Regions from separate parts of the Streptomyces sp. NPDC042371 genome, predicted to be linked through region 2. Evidence: riboswitches for the same ligand, from Rfam matches in the RefSeq annotation. Region 2 holds a riboswitch; each other region holds the start of a gene.
The links. A riboswitch is a leader RNA that binds a small molecule or an ion and turns the genes downstream of it on or off. The one in region 2 is predicted to bind cobalamin.
Positions count from the first base shown of each region.

Region 1: linked by a shared signal. The riboswitch ahead of cobN (cobaltochelatase subunit CobN) and the one ahead of AC068B_RS01115 (ABC transporter substrate-binding protein) in region 2 are both predicted to bind cobalamin.
Region 3: linked by a shared signal. The riboswitch ahead of AC068B_RS01885 (prenyltransferase/squalene oxidase repeat-containing protein) and the one ahead of AC068B_RS01115 (ABC transporter substrate-binding protein) in region 2 are both predicted to bind cobalamin.
Region 4: linked by a shared signal. The riboswitch ahead of AC068B_RS06445 (ribonucleoside-diphosphate reductase subunit alpha) and the one ahead of AC068B_RS01115 (ABC transporter substrate-binding protein) in region 2 are both predicted to bind cobalamin.

Region 1 is NZ_JBWKAP010000003.1:226,983-231,771, forward strand. Features, by position in the region: gene cobN (cobaltochelatase subunit CobN) at 1-1,275, opposite strand, end outside; cobalamin riboswitch at 1,313-1,444, opposite strand; gene AC068B_RS10655 (cobalamin biosynthesis protein CobG) at 1,565-2,833, shown strand; gene AC068B_RS10660 (precorrin-8X methylmutase) at 2,845-3,471, shown strand; gene AC068B_RS10665 (precorrin-2 C(20)-methyltransferase) at 3,468-4,789, shown strand, end outside.
Region 2 is NZ_JBWKAP010000001.1:247,340-252,128, forward strand. Features, by position in the region: gene AC068B_RS01110 (FecCD family ABC transporter permease) at 1-87, opposite strand, end outside; gene AC068B_RS01115 (ABC transporter substrate-binding protein) at 84-1,133, opposite strand; cobalamin riboswitch at 1,199-1,384, opposite strand; gene AC068B_RS01120 (VOC family protein) at 1,392-1,880, opposite strand; gene AC068B_RS01125 (AraC family transcriptional regulator) at 1,885-2,745, opposite strand; gene AC068B_RS01130 (HAD family hydrolase) at 2,930-4,060, shown strand; gene AC068B_RS01135 (asparaginase) at 4,064-4,789, opposite strand, start outside.
Region 3 is NZ_JBWKAP010000001.1:419,701-424,489, reverse strand. Features, by position in the region: gene AC068B_RS01895 (energy-coupling factor transporter transmembrane component T) at 1-339, opposite strand, end outside; gene AC068B_RS01890 (SCO2322 family protein) at 395-1,072, opposite strand; gene AC068B_RS01885 (prenyltransferase/squalene oxidase repeat-containing protein) at 1,069-2,301, opposite strand; cobalamin riboswitch at 2,425-2,548, opposite strand; gene AC068B_RS01880 (MBL fold metallo-hydrolase) at 2,573-3,628, opposite strand; gene AC068B_RS01875 (aldehyde dehydrogenase) at 3,843-4,789, shown strand, end outside.
Region 4 is NZ_JBWKAP010000002.1:167,162-171,950, reverse strand. Features, by position in the region: gene AC068B_RS06450 (ribonucleotide-diphosphate reductase subunit beta) at 1-311, opposite strand, end outside; gene AC068B_RS06445 (ribonucleoside-diphosphate reductase subunit alpha) at 311-2,728, opposite strand; cobalamin riboswitch at 2,860-2,982, opposite strand; gene mctP (monocarboxylate uptake permease MctP) at 3,141-4,769, opposite strand; gene AC068B_RS06435 (DUF3311 domain-containing protein) at 4,766-4,789, opposite strand, start outside.

The DNA of each region.
Region 1 (4,789 bases), on a different contig from region 2:
CGCGTACCACCGCTTGTAGTCGGCGGCCGGGATGCGCACGGGGTTGGCGGCGAGCTGCTCCTCGGTGAGCCAGTCCTGGTCGTGGCCGCCCGCGTCGATGAGCGCGCGGATCAGCTCGTCGCCGTCGCCGGAGACCAGGCCGGGGATGTCGGCCTCGGGGCCGAAGTCGTACCCCTCGGCACGGAGCCGGCGAAGCAGCTCGACGGCGGATGCCGGAGTGTCCAGGCCGACCGCGTTGCCGATGCGGGAGTGCTTCGTCGGGTACGCGGACAGCACCAGGGCGATGCGCTTGTCGGCGGCCGGGATGTGCTTGAGGCGCGCGTGGCGCACGGCGATACCGGCGACGCGGGCCGCGCGCTCGGCGTCGGCGACGTACGCGGGCAGACCGTCCTCGTCGATCTCCTTGAAGGAGAAGGGGACCGTGATCAGGCGGCCGTCGAACTCAGGCACCGCGATCTGGCTCGCGGCGTCGAGCGGCGAGACGCCCTCGTCGTTCTCCTGCCAGGCCGAACGCGACCCGGTCAGGCAGAGCGCCTGCAGGATCGGCACGTCCAGTCCGGTCAGCGCGCCCGCGTCCCACGACTCGTCGTCGCCGCCCGCGGAGGCCTCGGCGGGCTTGGTGCCACCGGCCGCGAGGACCGTCGTCACGATGGTGTCGGCGGCCCGCAGCGCGTCGATCAGCTCGGGCTCGGGGGCACGCAGCGAGGCCACGTACAGCGGCAGCGCCCGGGCGCCCGCGTCCTCGATCGCGCCGCACAGCGCGTCCACGAACGCGGTGTTGCCGCTCATGTGGTGGGCGCGGTAGTAGAGCACCGCCACGGTCGGGCCCTCCACGGCGCGGGCCGTGCGCTCCAGCGGGCCCCACGACGGGGCGGGCGCGGGCGGCTCGAAGCCGTGGCCGGTGAGCAGCACGGTGTCGGAGAGGAAGCGGGCCAGCTGCTCCAGGTTCGCGGGGCCGCCGTGCGCCAGGTAGGCGTGCGCCTCGGCGGCGATGCCGACCGGCACGGTCGAGGAGGCCATGAGCTGGGCGTCGGGTGCCTGTTCACCGGTGAGCACGACCACCGGGAGACCGGTGGCGATGAGCTGGTCCAGGCCGTCCTGCCAGGCACGGACGCCGCCGAGGAGGCGTACGACGACGAGGTCCACGCCGTCCAGCAGCGCGGGCAGTCCTTCGAGGTCAAGACGGGAGGGATTGGCGAACCGGTAGTCGACCGGACCCCCCGCCGCGCGGGCGCTGAGCAGGTCGGTGTCGGAGGTCGACAACAGCAGAAGCATGCGGGCGCAGGCCTTCCTCGGGGTGTCCGCGCCCCGGGTGGTCGTATGGACGGCAGGAGTTCCTGGCTCGCCCCACTCGGGTGGGGCTCACAGTGGCGGGACCGCGCCGGATTCGCACCGGGCTTCCTCCTTCGGGTCCTGGTGGACCCACGCCGTCGCTGGCGTCGACGGACCTGGCGGCCCGCCGCCTGCATAGTAAGTCCTGCCCGCGGTCGGCGGGGCGGCCACCTGCCAGAACGGTCCGTCTCGGGAGGCGACCCGCCGGATCCGCGTGGGTATGCTCGCCGCCATGCCGCCCACCCCAGCACCCTCCCCAGACCAGGGCGAATCCCCCATACGCGACCGGGGTGACGCCTGCCCCGGAGCCCTCCGCCTGCACCGCGCCGACGACGGCTTCCTCGCCCGACTCCGGCTGCCCGCAGGTCTTTTGACGACACGTCAGGCCGAGGCGCTGGTCACCGCGGCGGAGCGTCTTGCGGACGGCTGCCTCAGCATCACCTCGCGCGGCAACATCGAGCTGCGGGGCCTCGGCGAGACCAGCGGCGGCGAACTCTCCGCGCTGCTCTCGACAGCGGGCCTGCTCCCCTCCGAGCGGCACGAGCGCATCCGCAACGTGGTGGCGTCACCGCTCGCGGGCATCGACCGAATCGGCCGTGGTGACGTGCAGTTGTGGGCCCGTGAGCTGGACGGACTCCTGTGTTCCGAGGACTGGACCGCTGAGCTCTCGGGCCGCTTCCTCTTCGCCCTGGACGACGGGCGCGGGGACGTCGTCGGCCTCGGCGGCGATGTGACCTTGATCGCAGAATCGGGCGGGACGGCGGTCGTCCGCGTCGGCGGCCTGGCGTTCCGGGTCGCCGGAGTCGACGCCCCCCGCGCCGCGCTCACCGCCGCGGGCGCCTTCCACGCCGCCGCGACCGCCGCGGGCAACGGCGCCTGGCGGGTGGGGGAGCTGCCCCGCGAGCAGCGCGTGGACCTCGCAGGAGCACTGGAGCGCGCGGGCATCGACGCCGTGCGCGCCGAGCCCTGGACCGTCTCCCGAAGCGCCCCGCAGGCACCCGGGGCGATCGGCGACGCCGTCGTCGTGAGCGCCCCCCTCGGCCGCGTCACCGCCGCCGAGTGGCGGGCCCTCCTGCCGCTGCCCGCCGACGAACTGCGCGTCACGCCCTGGCGCGGCTTCGTCGTCCCCGGCTTCGCCGACGAATCCGCGGCCCGCGAGCGCCTCGCCGTGCTCGCCGACGCCGGGCACATCACCGACGCCGCATCGCCCTGGCTGGGCGTCGGCGCCTGCACCGGACGCCCCGGCTGCGCCAAGTCCCTCTCCGACGTACGCGCCGACGCCGTCCCCGGCCTCGGCGGCCTGCCCGTCCACTGGTCCGGCTGCGAACGCCGCTGCGGGCACCCGTGGGGCGACTGGGTCGACGTCCTCGCCACCGGCGACGGGCAGTACGAGGTGACGGTGCGCGTCCCCGGCGAGGACCGGACGCCTCTGACGGGCGGCACATTGACCGAGCAGGTCACCACGGCACGTACCACCACGAAACCAACGGCCACGAGATGAGCGAGAGCACAGTGTTCGACTACGAGAAGGACGGCGCGGCGATCTACCGCGAGTCCTTTGCCACCATCCGCGCGGAGGCGGACCTCCAAGGCCTGCCCGCCGACGTCAGCCAGGTCGCGGTCCGGATGATCCACGCCTGCGGGATGGTCGACCTCGTGCGCGACCTCTCCTACAGCCCGCGCGTGATCGCCGACGCCCGCAAGGCGCTGCGCGACGGCGCGCCGATCCTCTGCGACGCGAACATGGTCGCGAGCGGTGTCACGCGCAAGCGGCTGCCCGCCGACAACGAGGTGATCTGCACCCTCGCCGACCCGTCCGTGCCCGACCTCGCGGCCCAGCTCGGCACCACCCGCAGCGCCGCCGCCCTCGAACTCTGGCGCGACCGCCTCGAAGGCTCGGTCGTCGCCATCGGCAACGCGCCCACCGCGCTCTTCCGCCTCCTGGAGATGATCGAGGAGGGCGCGCCGCGCCCGGCCGCCGTCCTCGGCATCCCGGTCGGCTTCGTCGGCGCCGCCGAGTCCAAGGACGCGCTCGCCGAGCACACCTCCGGTCTGGAGTACCTGGTCGTACGGGGACGTCGCGGCGGCAGCGCGATGGCCGCGGCGGCGATCAACGCGATTGCGAGCGAAGCGGAATGAGCGGCGTACCCACCGAACAGCGCCCGCAGGGGCGGCTCTACGGCGTCGGCCTCGGCCCCGGCGACCCGTCGCTGATGACCCTGCGCGCCGTGGAGGTCATCGCCGCCGCCGACGTGGTCGCGTACCACTCCGCCCGGCACGGCCGCTCCATCGCCCGCTCGATCGCGGCCGCGCACATCCGCGCCGACCACATCGAGGAAGCGCTGGTCTACCCCGTCACCACGGAGAGCACCGACCACCCCGGCGGCTACCGCGGCGCCCTCGACGACTTCTACGAAGTGGCCGCGGCCCGGCTCGCCGCCCACCTCGACGCGGGCCGCACGGTCGCCGTCCTCGCCGAGGGCGACCCGCTCTTCTACGGCTCCTACCAGCACATGCACAAGCGCCTCGCGCACCGCTACGAGACCGAGGTGATCCCCGGCGTCACCTCGGTGAGCGCCGCGGCCGCCCGGCTCGGCGAGCCCCTGGTGGAGGCCGAGGAAGTCCTCACGGTCCTGCCCGGCACCCTCCCCGAGGAGGAGCTGGCCGCGCGCCTCGCGGCGACGGACTCGGCGGTCGTCATGAAGCTCGGCCGCACGTTCGGGAAGGTGCGGGGCGCCCTGGAGCGCGCGGGCCGCCTCGACGAGGCGCGCTACGTCGAGCGGGCCACCATGGCGGGCGAGCGCACCGGCCGCCTCGCCGAGGTGGACCCGGATTCGGTGCCCTACTTCTCGGTGGCGGTGCTCCCGAGCCGGGTCGCGCCGCTGACTGGAGGCCCCGTGCCCGCCCCCGCGGAGGAGACCCCGGAGCGCGGCGAGGTCGTCGTGGTCGGCACGGGCCCCGCGGGCCCGCTGTGGCTGACGCCCGAGACGCGCGGCGCGCTCGCCGCCGCCGACGACGTGGTCGGCTACACCACGTACGTCGACCGGGTGCCGCACCGGCCCGGCCAGCGGCGGCACGGTTCCGACAACCGCGTGGAGTCCGAGCGCGCCGAGTTCGCCCTGGAGCTCGCGCGGCGCGGGCGGCGCGTCGCGGTCGTCTCCGGCGGCGACCCCGGCGTCTTCGCGATGGCCACGGCCGTCCTGGAGGTCGCCTCGCAGGACCTCTTCGCCGACGTCCCGGTCCGGGTGCTCCCCGGAGTGACCGCCGCGAACGCCGCGGCGGCCCGCGCGGGCGCGCCGCTCGGCCACGACTACGCGACCCTCTCCCTTTCGGACCGCCTCAAGCCGTGGGAGGTCATCGCGGAGCGGCTGGCCGCGGCGGCCTCCGCCGACCTGGTCCTCGCGCTCTACAACCCGGGCTCGCGGAGCCGCAACTGGCAGGTGGGCAAGGCGCGGGA
Region 2 (4,789 bases):
CAGCCCCTGCCGCACGCGGGCGGGGGCGGCGCCGGGGGCGGGGGCGGCGCCGGGGACCGTGCCCGTGTCCGGCGCGGCCTCCGTCACTTGACGAGTCCGAACTTCCGCAGCCCGGCGGCCACTTGCTCGATGCCGTCGACCGTGCGGATCGTGGGGTTCATGGCCTGGCCGCTGAGCAGGACGTACCGCTTCTTCTTCACGGCCGTGAGGTTCTTGGTCGCCGGGTTGGACTCCAGGAACTTGATCTTCGCCGCGGCGCTCTCCGCGGACTGCGACTTGCGGGTGAGGTCGCCGATGACGAGGACGTCGGGGTCGCGGTCGGCGACGGTCTCCCAGTTGATCTGGGGCCATTCCTCGTGGGTGTCGTCGAAGACGTTCTTCGCGCCGAGTTCGCGGGTGATGATGCCGGGGGCGCCGCAGCAGCCCGCCATGTACGGGGCGTCGGAGTTGGCGAACCAGTACATGAGCTTGGTGCCGGAGGCGGCGGAGGTGGCGGCATTGATGTCCTTCGTGGCCTTGCCGACCCGCCGCTTCATGTCGGCGATCAGCTTCTCGCCGCGCTTCTCGACGTGGAAGACCTTCGCCAGGTCGCGCACCTCGCCGTAGACGGTGTCCATGGTGAGGGTCTTGACGCGCTTGCCGTCGCCACCGCCGTCGTTGTCCTTGCCCGCGCAGTCGGTGGGCGAGACGTAGACGGGCACGCCGAGCTCGTCGAACTTCGCGCGGTCGGCGACGCCGCCCTTGCCCACCGTGTAGAGGAAGGAGGCGCTGACGAAGTCCGGCTCCTTGGAGAGGACCTTCTCCAGGGACGGGTAGCGGTCGGCGAGCCGCTCCACCTTCGCGTTGTCCTTCGCCAGGTTCTTCAGGACCGGGTCGGTCCAGGTGCCGGTGCCCACCATGCGGTCGGCGAGGCCGAGGGAGAGCAGGATCTCCGTGGAGCCCTGGTCGAGGGAGACGGCCCGCTGCGGGGGCGCCCCGACCTTCGCGTCCTTGCCGCAGGAGGTGACCGTGACCGGGTAGCCCTCGGTGCTCTTCTGCCCGGACTGCGATGTCTTCTGCGCGGAGCCGCCGCACGCGGTGAGCGCGAACAGGCAGGCACAGAGGAGGGCGGATATACGGGCTGTCGAGGACACGTGATCCCTTGAGTGTCACGGCTCATACGCGGAGCCTGGCCTGCGTCGTGACCTCCGCCGCCGGGTGAGCGGGGAGGGCGCCAGCAGGTCTTCGGACTCGGGGATCGGCCGGGCGGGGCGCCTTCCCGGGCGTCCTGTGACGCCCAGTGGCCGTGGCCCCGCCCGTCCCCCTCACCGCTGCGCGTCAGCTCCGGATTCGCACCGGATTCCCTGGCCCAGGTGTGGGTTTGACTGGCTTGCGCAAGTTATCACGCGACTTCACGCGGTCGGCCCGGGCGTCGTCGCGGTGGTCGGCGCGGGCCTGGGCTCGCCCCGGTACGTGCCGAAGGACCAGCGGTTGCCCTCCGGATCCTCGATGCCGAATTCACGGCTTCCGTAGGGCTTGTCCTCGATCTCGCTGATGACCTTCACGCCTGCCTCGGCGAGCCTGCGGTACAGGTCGTCCACGTGGTCGGTGACGACATAGGCGCCCGCGGTGCCGGGCCTGCCGCAGGTCGCTTCGTTGGCCGGGCCGTACGAGCCGAGCATGACCCCACCGCCCTCGGGCCAGTCGAGCTGGGCGTGGGCGACACGGCCCTCGTCCTCGTAGACGGCGGTGCGCAGGAAGCCGACGGTGCCGACGAGGAAGTCGATCAGGGCGGGGGCGTCCTGGGCCTGGAGGCCCGGCCAGACGGCCGGGGCGGGCGTGCTGAGCTGCTGTTCTTGCGTGGTGTTCGTGGTGTTCGTGGTGTTCGTGGTGATGTCCATGCCCCTACTCTTCGCCCCGGCCGTGCGCCCCGGCTTGGATATTCCGGCACTCTTCGGCCAGCCAGCGGGTGGGGGTCTCGCCGGTGTACTGCCGGAAGTCGCGTACGAGGTGGGAGTGGTCGTAGTACCCGGTGTCGGCCGCGACCCCGGCCAGGTCCGGCGGGGCGCCCGCCGCGACGGCGCGGGCCACGGTGGCCTTGGCGTGCTGGAAGCGCATCAGGCGGGCGGCCTGCTTGGGGGTGAGCCCCGTCTCGGCGCGGAACAGCGCGGTCAGCCTGCGCTCGCTGAGCGCGACGTGCCGGGAGAGGCCGCCGAGGGTGCCCGCGCCCCGGTGCCTGGCCAGCCACGCCCAGGCTTCCGCCACCTCGGGGCGGACGGATGCGGCGGCGCGGTCCGTGGCCGCGCGCCGCCTCAGATAGGCCGACAGGAGGGCGAAGCGGTCCTCCCAGCGGTCCAGCTCGCACAGCCGCTCGCGGATCTCCGCGGCCGGGTCGCCGAGCACGTCCGTGCCGCCGACGACGAGCTGCCCGGTGAGCCCGGCAGCGGGCAGGCCGAGGAGGGCGCGGGCCGCGAGGGGATGCACGGCGAGCTGGATGCCCGCCTCGTGCTCGGGCTGGACGACGTACGCGGGGCTCTGGTGCAGGCCGCCCACGATGATGTCGGTGCGCGTCGCGTCCGGTCCCGTCGCCCGGTCCGGGGTGCTGCCGGTGGCGATGGTCCCGTCCAGGGAGAAGATCACCGTCAGATACGGCGAAGGGAGCCCCCGGTGCAGCCCTGGCCGCTGCCCCGCGGTGCGGTAGCCGACCGCGGAGACGACCATGCCGTCGAGCCGTGGGGCGGCGCGGACGAACTCACGGGAGTCCATGGACCCAGTATGCGCGGAGGGCCCAGTATGCGCGGAACCCCTCCGCTACCCCTGTTCACCCGCCCCATGCCACCGCGCCACGGTGACTTCGATCATGGGAAATGTCCCTGCCGCCCCATAGCATTGCGCGCCGCTCCGGTCGGGGCCGCACATCGCTCGCAGGGAACGGCAGGGACGTAGAGACATGGCAGTACGGGCAAAGAGCAAGCTGGCCGTCATCGGCACCACGGGCGCGCTGGCCGCCGCCGTTCTCGCGGGCAGCGCCCTGTGGCCGACGGACGAGGCGAACGCCGCCGACACCTCGGCGGCCACCGCCCGTGAGCTGTCGCACTGGCCGAAGCCGGTCGCCAAGAAGCTCGGCAAGGTCATCGCGAAGAACGACCACAAGGGCGCGTACGCCGTCTTCGACGCGGACAACACGACGTACCGCAACGACCTCGAGGAGTCGCTGCTCCCCTTCCTGGAGATGAAGGGCGTCCTGACCCGCAAGACCATGGACCCGTCCCTGAAGATCATCCCCTTCAAGGACAAGGCCGGGCACAAGGAGAGCCTCTACAGCTACTACAACCGGCTGTGCGAGGTGGACGACCAGGTCTGTTACCCCTGGGCCGCGCAGATCTTCTCCGGCTTCACGCTGAAGGAGCTCAAGGGGTACGTCGACGAGCTCCTGGCGTACAAGAAGCCGATCCCCGCCGAGTACTTCGAGGGCGGCAAGCCGACGAAGACCGAGGTGAAGCCGCCGGAGTTCTCGCGCGGCATGCAGCAGCTCTACAAGACGCTGCAGGCGCACGGCATCGAGGTGTACGTCGTCAGCGCGGCCAGCGAGGATCTGGTGCGCATGGTCCTCGCCGACCCGAAGTACGGCTACGGCGTGAAGCCGCAGAACGTCATCGGCGTCGCCATGCAGCTCAAGGACCGCAAGACGGGTGAGGTCACCAGCTCCCGCAAGGAGATCGCCGAGGGCCGCTTCGGCGAGAAGGACCGCGCGAAGCTCGCGAAGCGCGAGCTGACGCCGAACCTGTGGGCGCCGCTGACCTGGTACGAGGGCAAGCCCGCGGCGATCAACACCTACATCGACGAGTGGCAGAAGCCGATCCTCGCCGCCGGTGACACCCCGGCCAGCGACGGCCCGATGCTGTTCCACTCCGCGGACGTGGCGCACGGCGGCGTGCGGGTCTGGGTCAACCGCAAGGACTCGTACATGAAGCAGCTCGACGGGATGAAGAAGAAGAACGCGGAGCGGCAGCGGAAGCTCGGCCAGAAGGTGACCGCCGACAAGCGGTGGCTGACGGTCACGCCCGACCAGATCGGCTAGGGCCTAGCTCCCCAACGCGCGGAAGGCGTCGGCCACTCGGGTGTGGTCGGCGCCGTCCGCCAGCAGGGCGTGCAGCAGGAGTCTGGCCTTCGGCGCGTCCAGCGGCCCCGCGGAGAGCAGCCCGCGGCCGAGCATGTCGTGCTCCGAGCCCGGCCCCCGGTAGGTCTCGCTCAGCAGCGGGCCCGCGCCCGTGCGGGAGGCGAGGACGACCGGCATGCGGGCGCCGAGCGCGGCCAGCGGGTCGACGAGCCAGGTGGGGACGTGGCCCGCGCCGAACGCCGCCACGACCAGGCCGTCGAAGCGCGCGTCGACCGCTTCGAGGAGTTCGCCGCGGTCCCCGAGGGTGAGCGTGACCAGGGCTACGCGGGCGGCGCCGCGCAGGTTCAGGGGGCGGTCGGCAGGTGGTCCCGCGGGACGGAGCAGGATCCGCGGCCTGCCCTCCACGACGCGGCCGAGCGGGCCCGCGCCCGGCGACGCGAAGGCCGCGACAGATGTGGTGTGGGTCTTCCGCACGTGCCGCGCCGCGTGGATCTCGTCGGCGAGGACCACGACGACGCCGATGCCCGCGCAGCCGGGGTCGGCGGCGACGGCGAGGGCCGCTGCCAGGTTCGCGGGGCCGTCGGCGCCCGGCAGGTCGGGCCGCCGCATCGCCCCGGTCACGACGACGGGGGTGCGGGGCGCGCAGGCGAGGTCGAGGAGGAAGGCGGTCTCCTCCAGGGTGTCGGTGCC
Region 3 (4,789 bases), 170 kb from region 2:
CGGCACCTCGGGCAGCGTGACGACGATGTGCGTGCCGGGGATCGGGGAGCCGAGCACGACCGCGAAGACCAGCCGGATCGCGATGACCACCAGCCCCAGCTTCACGAACGCGCCGTACGACTTCGCCCACGGCGCCGACGTCCGCCGCGCCGCCACCACATAGCCCGCGACCCCGATCAGCATCCCGATCAGCAGCGGATTGGTCGTGCGGGACGCCGCGGTGCCGAGGCCGATGGCCCACACCCACCAGGCGCCCGGATGCAGGGCGTTGCTCCGGTGCGCCGCGGGGGCGAGGCGGCGCCGCAGGAGGGCGGGCGCGCCGTTGCCGTGGTCCGTCATGGTGCTGTCCGTGTCGTCGCGTCGTCGTGTCGTCGTGTCTGTTCGGGGCCCCGCGTCAGCCGCGGCGGCGCCGGGCCTGCCAGATACCGGCACCGCCGAGCAGCGCGACGGCGGCGATTCCGGCGATCAGGCCCACGGAGGGCCCGCCGTCGCCGTCGTCGGCGTTCGCCTGCGCCTCGGTGGTCACGGTCTCCTTGCCGCTCGGGTCCCCGTCGCCGGAGACCTGCTCGCCGCAGCCCGACTTCGGGTAGTCCTCGATGGCGCACAGCAGCGCCTTGTTGTCGTAGCGCAGCGGCTTGGCGACGGCGGCGAGGGCCTCCGCGCTGGTGGCGTCCTCGGCGACCTGCGCGCAGGCGGTGCGCGGCTTCGGCGGCCGCTCGCCGCCGGGGGCGTCGCCCGCCGTGCCGAAGTCGACGACGAGGCCGACGCGCTTGCGGCCGTCCTTCGCCGGGGTGTCCTTGCAGAGGTCCGCGAAGTCGGCGGGGCCGCGGGGCTTCGCGGAGTCCTTCGAGTCGTCGGAGACCGAGAAGCGGAAGCCCTGCACGTCGCCGTCGTCGGGGGTCGCGGTGCCCGGCCCCTGGGTGGCGTACGTCCACTGCTCGCCGTCCCGCTCCCAGAACGACCAGTAGCGGTAACCGGCGGCCTGGGCGGGCGCGGCGGCGAGGACACTCAGCAGCGCGGCGAGGAACGCCACGGCTGCCGGGCGGCCGCGCCGCACACGGCCCCGCGTCACGGCTGCTTCTTCTTGCGGTTGCCGCTGTACAGGAAGCCGATGCCGATGCCCGCGACCATGCCGACGCCGATGATCCACCAGACGCTGACGCCGCCGTCGTCGTCCTTCTCGTCCGCGTCCGAAGCGGACGGGGACTTCGAGGCGGTCTCCGGGGCCGGGCCCGTGGCGTTCAGCTGCTTGACGAGGTCGGCGCCGCCGAAGTCGCGCGGGTCCATGCCTGCCGCGTGCGCGGCGAAGATCAGCTGGGAGTAGGCGGCGGGGCCCGACTGCTTCGCCCAGTCCGCGGAGTTCTTCGCGAGCCAGTCGGCGGACGCCTTGGCCCGCTCGCTCTGTCCGGCGGCGGCGAGGGCGAGCACGGAGTCGGCCGTGTTGCCGAAGTCCGGCTGGTCCGTGGAGCCCGGCATCGACGACATCAGGTGGTCGTCGGTCTTGCCGAGGGTGTCGAGCAGATAGCCCACGCCGTTGCCCGCGGCCTGCGCGGCGGTGTCCGGCTTCGCGCACTTGGGCGCGGCGGTCTCGGACTTCTTGGGCGCGGAGACGACGAGGCCCTTGCCGAGGCTGCCGAGGACACCGGCCGCGGTGGCGTCGGCGTTCGGCGAGAGCTTGCCGGACTTGGCGTCGGCGAGACCGAACGCGCCGCCGTCCTTGTCGCAGTCCATGGCGAGCTTCGGCAGCGCGTCGTAGGCGGACTTGCCGTCCTGGGACTTCATCGCCGCCGGGTTCTGGCCCGCCGCGACGAGCGCGCCGACCACGATGCCGGTGGAGTTCGCGTCGCTGGGCAGCCCCGGGTTGTAGCCCCAGCCGCCGTCCTTGTTCTGTACGGACTTCAGCCAGTCGACGCTCTTCTTGACCGTCTTGTCCTGCTTGCCGAGCGCGGCGAGGGCCTGCACGGCGGCGGCGGTGGAGTTGCTGTCGACCGCCGTCTTGGAGTTGCAGGGCTCGGTGGCGTCCGCGCGGTACGCCGCGAAGCCGCCGCTCGCGCACTGCTGGCCGGTGAGCCAGTCCACCGCCTTCGTGGCGGGCACGACGCCCTCGGTGTCCTGGGCGAGCAGGGCGTACGACTGGCGGAAGACGCCGTCGAACTTGGGGTCGGTCTTGCCGTAGAGGCCCGAGGGGAGCGCGGCCGAGGGCGACGGCTTCGCGTCGTCCGCGAAGGCGGCCGGTGCCGCGGCCGAGCCGAACACGGCGACGGCGGCGGCCAGGACCGCTGCGCTGCGACGAACGTTCATGATGGGGCGGGTTGCCTCTCCCTGCGGGGAGCGGGGCGGCACGGACCGTGCGAGCACGGCTACCGGGCGGCTCCGGCTCCGTATACCTCGACGGTGCCGCTCATCGGGGGTCCCGATGAAGCGAGCCGGTCACGTTCCGCGCCGGGCATTCCGGCTCGCCACGCTCAGTGGCACACGGCTGCGGGTCAGCGCCGGATTCGCACCGGCTTCCCCCTTGGCGGACGTGAGGACGACGCGCTCACTCTACCGGCCGGTCCGCGCGCCTTCCGGGTCACACCGCCACGAAGGTGACCGGGTCGCTGCCCGGCACGGCCTCCGCGCGCCCCAGCTTGACCAGGCGCCGCACATGGGCCTCGGCCTCCGAGACGGCGATGGTGCGCGAGCCGTAGGGGATCTCGGCCCAGGGGCGGTTCCACTCCATGCGCTCGGCGATCTGCCAGGGGGTGAGGGGCTCGGCGAGCAGGGTGAGGAGTCCGGTCAGGCGCTCCTCGTGGTGGGTCAGGAGCTCGTGGACGCGGGCGGGCGCGTCGGTGAACGTGCGCTGGTGGGCGGGCAGGACCTCCGCGGGGTCGAGGCGGCCGACGCGCTCCAGGGAGTCCAGGTAGTCCCCGAGGGGGTCGGTGACGGTCTCCGACTCGGGGTCCTCGTACAGGCCGATGTGCGGGGTGATGCCGGGCAGCAGGTGGTCGCCGGAGAAGAGGCGGCCGTTGCCGCGCAGGCCCGCCGGATGGTCCTCCTCCAGGTGGAGGCAGACGTGGCCGGGCGTGTGGCCGGGGGTCCAGATCGCGCGCAGGCGGCGGCCGGGCAGGGCGAGGAGCTCGCCGGGGGTGATGGAGCGGTCGGGGAGGGCGGGGGCGAGGCCGGGAAGCTTGCGGGGGCGGCCCTCGTCGCGGGCCAGGATCAGCGGGGCGAGGTGGTCGGCGGGCGCGCCCGCGGCGGTGAGCTTGTCCACCAGGTACGCGTACCAGCGGTCCGGCGGGTTCGAGCGGGTGCGGCGGACCACGGACGCGTCCGCGTCGTGCATGGCGAGCCACGCCCCTGAGGCGTCCCTGACCTTGCCGGAGAGGCCGTGGTGGTCGGGGTGGTGGTGCGTGATGACGACGCCGTGCACGTCGGCGACCGCGACGCCGCAGGTGGCGAGCCCGGCGGTGAGGGTGTCCCAGGACGCCGGGTCGTCCCAGCCGGTGTCGACGAGGACCGGTCCCGCGTCGGTGTCCAGGAGGTGGACGAGGGTGAAGCCGAGGGGGTTGTCGGGGATCGGGACCTTGATGCTCCAGACGCCGCCGCCGTGCTCGATCACCGGCGGGTCCGTCACCTGAGGGGTCATGAGGGCCTCGTCTCTCGTCGCCGGTCCCCTCGCCGGGGGCCACCACTATAACTAGAACTAGTTCCAATAGTCGCCCAAGTCGACTGTCTGGAGGCTGCGTTACCCCTTCCGTCCGTGGACTCCACGAACTAGAACTGGTATCAGTTCTGAGACCGTGTCAGAAAACCGGGTCGGGAAACCGCGTCGGGAAGCGCTCCGCAGGAGGCAGTCAGCCATGACCGAGCTCGTGGAACACGGACAGCTGTTCATCGGCGGGGAGTTGGTCGACCCGCTCGGAAAGGACGTCATCGACGTCGTCTCCCCGCACACCGGAGAGGTCTTCGCCCGGGTGCCGCACGCGGCGCCCGCCGACGTGGACCGCGCCGTCGCCGCCGCCCGCAAGGCCTTCGAGCGCGGTCCCTGGCCGCGGATGACCCTGGACGAGCGCATCGAGATCATCGCGAAGATCAAGGACGGCTTCGCGGCGCGCCACGAGGAGATCGCCCGCGTCATCAGCTCCGAGAACGGCACCCCCTACACGTCAAGCGTGATGGTGCAGGCCCTCGCCGCGATGATGGTGTGGGACGCGGCGATCACCGTGGCCCGCGACTTCCGGTACGAGGAGGAGCGCGACGGCGTCCTCGGCAAGCTGCTCGTCCGGCGCGAACCGGTGGGCGTCGTCGCGGCCGTCGTGCCCTGGAACGTCCCGCAGTTCACCGCCGCCGCCAAGCTGGCGCCCGCCCTGCTCGCCGGCTGCCCGGTGATCCTCAAGACCTCCCCGGAGGCCCCTCTCGACGCGTACATCCTCGCCGAGCTCGCGGCCGAGGCTGGCCTGCCCGAAGGGGTGCTCTCCATCGTCTGCGCGGACCGCGAGGTGAGCGAGTACCTCGTCGGGCACCCCGACGTCGACAAGGTGTCCTTCACCGGGTCCGTCGCCGCGGGCAAGCGCGTCATGGAGGTCGCCGCCCGCAACCTCACCCGCGTGACGCTGGAGCTGGGCGGCAAGTCGGCCGCCGTCGTCCTGCCGGACGCCGACGCGGCGACCGCCGTCGCGGGCATCACCCCGTTCGCCTGGATGATCAACGGCCAGGCGTGTGTGGCCCAGACCCGCATCCTCGTGCCGCGCACCCGCTACGACGAGTTCGCCGATGCCTTCTCCGCCGCCGCCAGCGCCCTCAAGGT
Region 4 (4,789 bases), on a different contig from region 2:
TCCTCGAAGAGCTGACGGCTCAGGTAGAGCCGCGCCTCGGGGGAGTTGATGTGCTTGTAGAGCGTCAGTACCAGGTTGTTCGAGACGATCGAGTCGCCGGTCGCGAAGAACGCGACCAGACGGCCGATCATGTGCTGCTCGCCGGGCGAGAGCTTGGCGAGGTCGGCGACGTCCGAGTGGAGGTCGACCTCCTCGACGGTCCAGGTGTTCTTGATCGCGTCCCGGTAGCGCTCGTAGAAGTCGGGGTAGCGCATGGGGCGCAGGGTCAGCTCGAAGCCCGGGTCGAGCAGGTTCTTCTCGGTGGAGCTCATTACTGGCAGGCCTCGCAGGACTCGGGGTTTTCCAGGGAGCAGGCGACGGCGTCTTCGGCCGTGACCTGCGCGGGGACGGGGGCCGCGGCGGCGGTGTTCGAGCTCCCGGCCGCGCGGGCGATGCGCGTCGCGGGGCGCGAACGCAGGTAGTACGTGGTCTTCAGGCCGCGCTGCCAGGCGTACGCGTACATCGAGGAGAGCTTGCCGATGGTCGGCGTCTCCAGGAAGAGGTTGAGCGACTGCGCCTGGTCGAGGAACGGGGTGCGGTCCGCGGCCATGTCGATCAGGCCGCGCTGCGGGATCTCCCACGCCGTGCGGTACAGCGCGCGGATGTCCGCGGGCACCCAGTCGAAGCCCTGCACCGAGCCGTTGGACTCGCGCAGCGCCTCACGGGTCTTCGCGTCCCACAGGCCGTGCCGCTTCAACTCCTCCACCAGGTAGGAGTTGACCTGGAGGAACTCGCCGGAGAGCGTCTCGCGCTTGAAGAGGTTGGAGACCTGCGGCTCGATGCACTCGTAGACACCGGCGATGGACGCGATGGTCGCGGTCGGCGCGATGGCGAGGAGCAGCGAATTGCGCATGCCGGTCGCGGCGATGCGTTCCCGCAGCGCCGCCCAGCGCTCCGGCCACGTCAGCTCGGCCACGGCCTTCGGATAGTGGTCCGGGTGCAGCACGCCGCGCGCGGTGCGGGTCTTCTCCCAGGCGGGCAGGGGACCGTGGCGCTCGGCGAGGTCCGCGGACGCCTCGTAGGAGGCGAGCATGATGCGCTCGGCGATGCGGGTGGACAGGGCGCGCGCCTCGGGGGAGTCGAAGGCCAGCTTCAGCTGGAAGAAGACGTCCTGGAGGCCCATCGCGCCGAGGCCCACGGGGCGCCACTTGGCGTTGGAGCGCCCGGCCTGCTCGGTCGGGTAGAAGTTGATGTCGACGACGCGGTCGAGGAAGGTCACCGCGGTGCGGACGGTCTCGTCGAGCCGCTCCCAGTCGATGTCCTGCGTGGCCGGGTCGACGAAGGCGCCGAGGTTCACCGAGCCGAGGTTGCAGACGGCGGTCTCCCCGTCGTCCGTCACCTCCAGGATCTCCGTGCAGAGGTTGGAGGAGTGCACGGTGTGGCCGGGCTCCGCCGTCTGGTTGGCGGTGCGGTTGGCCGCGTCCTTGAAGGTCATCCAGCCGTTGCCGGTCTGCGCGAGGGTGCGCATCATGCGGCCGTAGAGGTCCCGGGCCGACATGGTCTTCTTGGCGAGCCCGGCGGCCTCGGCCTTGCGGTAGGCGGCGTCGAACTCCTCGCCCCACAGGTCGACGAGCTCGGGCACGTCGGCCGGTGAGAACAGCGACCACTCCTGGTCGGTGGCGACGCGGCGCATGAACTCGTCGGGGATCCAGTGCGCGAGGTTGAGGTTGTGCGTGCGGCGCGCGTCCTCACCGGTGTTGTCGCGCAGCTCCAGGAACTCCTCGATGTCGGAGTGCCAGGTCTCCAGGTAGACGGCGGCCGCGCCCTTGCGCCGACCGCCCTGGTTCACGGCGGCGACGGAGGCGTCCAGGGTCTTCAGGAACGGCACGATGCCGTTGGAGTGCCCGTTCGTGCCGCGGATGAGGGAGCCGCGGGAACGGATGCGGGAGTAGGAGAGCCCGATGCCGCCCGCGTGCTTGGAGAGCCGCGCGACCTGGTGGTAGCGGTCGTAGATGGAGTCGAGCTCGTCCAGCGGTGAGTCGAGGAGGTAGCAGGACGACATCTGCGGGTGGCGGGTGCCGGAGTTGAAGAGCGTCGGCGAGGACGGCAGGTAGTCCAGTCGGCTCATCAGGCCGTACAGCGCGGCGACTTCGTCGAGGGCGCGGGCGCTCTCGTCCTCCGCAAGACCGGCCGCCACGCGCAGCATGAAGTGCTGCGGGGTCTCGATGACCTGGCGGGTGATCGGGTGGCGCAGCAGGTAGCGGCTGTGCAGGGTGCGCAGGCCGAAGTAGCCGAAGCGGAAGTCGGCGCCGTCGGCGAGCGCGGTGTCCACGAGCGCGTCGAGCCGGGCCGCGTGGGCGCCCACGAAGTCGGCGGTGCGGTCGGCGATCAGGCCCTCGCGGTGGCCGACGACGATCGACTCGGTGAAGGAGCGCACGCCCTGGGAGGCGGCCTCGGCGGCGATGGAGAGGGTGAGCAGCCTGGCCGCGAGCTTCGAGTACGTGGGGTCCTCGGAGATGAGCCCCGCGGCCGCCTCGGTCGCGAGCGTCCGGAGCTCCGCCTCGTCGGCCCTGGCCGAACGGCCGCGCAGCGCCGCGGCGGCGACCCGGCCGGGATCGGCGTCGGGAAGGTCGGCGGTGAGGTCGGTCAGGGTGCGCAGCAGCGCGGTCCCTGGCGCGTCGGTACCCTCGGTGCTGTCGATGGGCTGCGGTGACAGCGCTGACGCAGGTTCGGCAGGCGCGATGGTCACGTGGAGCTCTCCCTCGCTCGGCTCTGGGCCTGGGGGAGGGGATGGCACACACGGGCGCACCCGGGCAGGGCGGCGTACCGCGTCCACCGGCCCATTCCACGAGGCCCGGACGGTCGGCACCCGGGTCGGTCGACACGGGTGCACTGCCGGCAGGTCTTCGGACTCCGCGTACGACAAATGCGTACACGTCTACCGTTGCGGGACAGTTCCGGACTTGCACCGGATTCCCCTGCGGCGACAGCGAGCACGAGCATACATCTTGTGTTGGCTTACTGAAGCAGGCCCACATCTTGTGTCGGATCGCAGAGCTGTACGACGAAGGGCCGCCGGTTTCCCGGCGGCCCTTCGTCGTACGCTGTGCCGTGCGGCAGACGTGCGGCAGACGTACGGCAGACGTGCGGCAGCGGTCGGCTCAGTGGCCGGAGCCCGCTGTCGCCTTCGGCAGTTCCTCCATGACACCGGCGTCACCGGCGTCCGCCGTGTAGTCCTCCGGAGACGTCTCGTCGACGCCGTCGGGGGCCTTCAGCGCCTTCAGGGCGAAGGTGAGGACCACGGTCACGACCACGTTCAGGACGAACGCGGTGAGGCCGATGTAGCCGATCTCGCCGATGCCGGGGATCTCGTCGGACGAGCCGCCGAAGTGCTTCTGCGTGGGCGACGCGACGCCGTACGCGGCGACCGTGCCGTAGACCATGCCGACCGCCCAGCCCGCAAGCAGCGCCCAGCGGTGGAACCACCGCGTGAACAGGCCGCCGACCAGGGCGGGCATCGTCTGCAGGATCCAGATGCCGCCGAGCAGCTGGAAGTTGATCGCTACCGTCTTGTCCATGGTGAGGACGAAGGCGAGCGCGCCCACCTTCACCAGGAGCGAGACCAGCTTGGAGACCTTGAACTCCTGTGCGGGTGTCGCGTCCGGCTTGAGGAAGTCCTTGTAGATGTTCCGCGTGAAGAGGTTCGCGGCCGCGATCGACATGATCGCCGCGGGCACGAGCGCGCCGATGCCGATGGCGGCGAAGGCGACGCCGGTGAACCAGTCGGGGAACATGTTCTCGAACAGTTGCGGGATCGCCAGCTGCCCGTTCTCGACCTTGACCCCGGCCGCGATCGCCATGAAGCCGAGCAGCGCGAGCAGGCCCAGCATCAGCGAGTAGAGCGGCAGGATCGTGGTGTTGCGGCGGATCACGTTGCGGCTCTTGGAGGAGAGCGTCGCCGTGATCGAGTGCGGGTACATGAACAGCGCGAGCGCGGAGCCGAGCGCGAGCGTGGCGTAGGTCCACTGCCCCGTCTCGCCCGGTGCGAGACCCGCGACGGGCTTGCCCGCCGCGTCGTTCGCCGCTGAGAACTTCTCGTTCGCGGCCTGGAAGATCTCGTCGAAGCCGCCGAGCTTGATCGGGATGTAGATGATCGCGACGGCGATGACGAGATAGATCAGACCGTCCTTCACGAACGCGATCAGCGCGGGCGCGCGCAGACCCGACGAGTAGGTGTACGCGGCGAGCACCGCGAACGCGATCAGCAGCGGCAGGTCCTTGATGAACCAGTTGGTGTCCGGGCCGCCGCCGATCCCCATGACGTCGAGGACGGCCTGGATGCCCACCAGCTGGAGCGCGATGTACGGCATCGTGGCGAGGATGCCGGTGACGGCGACCGCGAGCGAGAGGCCCTTGGAGCCGAAGCGCCCGCGCACGAAGTCGGACGTCGTCACGTAGCCGTGCTTGTGCGAGACGGACCACAGGCGCGGCAGGAACGTGAAGATCAGGGGATAGACGAGGATCGTGTACGGCACGGCGAAGAAGCCCGCCGCGCCCGCCGCGTAGATCGCCGCGGGGACGGCCACGAACGTGTAAGCGGTGTAGAGGTCGCCGCCGAGCAGGAACCAGGTGACCCAGGTGCCGAACGAGCGGCCGCCGAGGCCCCATTCGTCCAGGCTCTCCTCGTTGTCCGCCTTGCGCCAGCGGGCGGCCAGGAAGCCCATGACCGTGACGGCGACGAAGAAGAAGATGAAGACCGCGAGGGCGACGCCGTTGACTCCGTCGTTCATGACCGCGCCTCTTCCTTGCG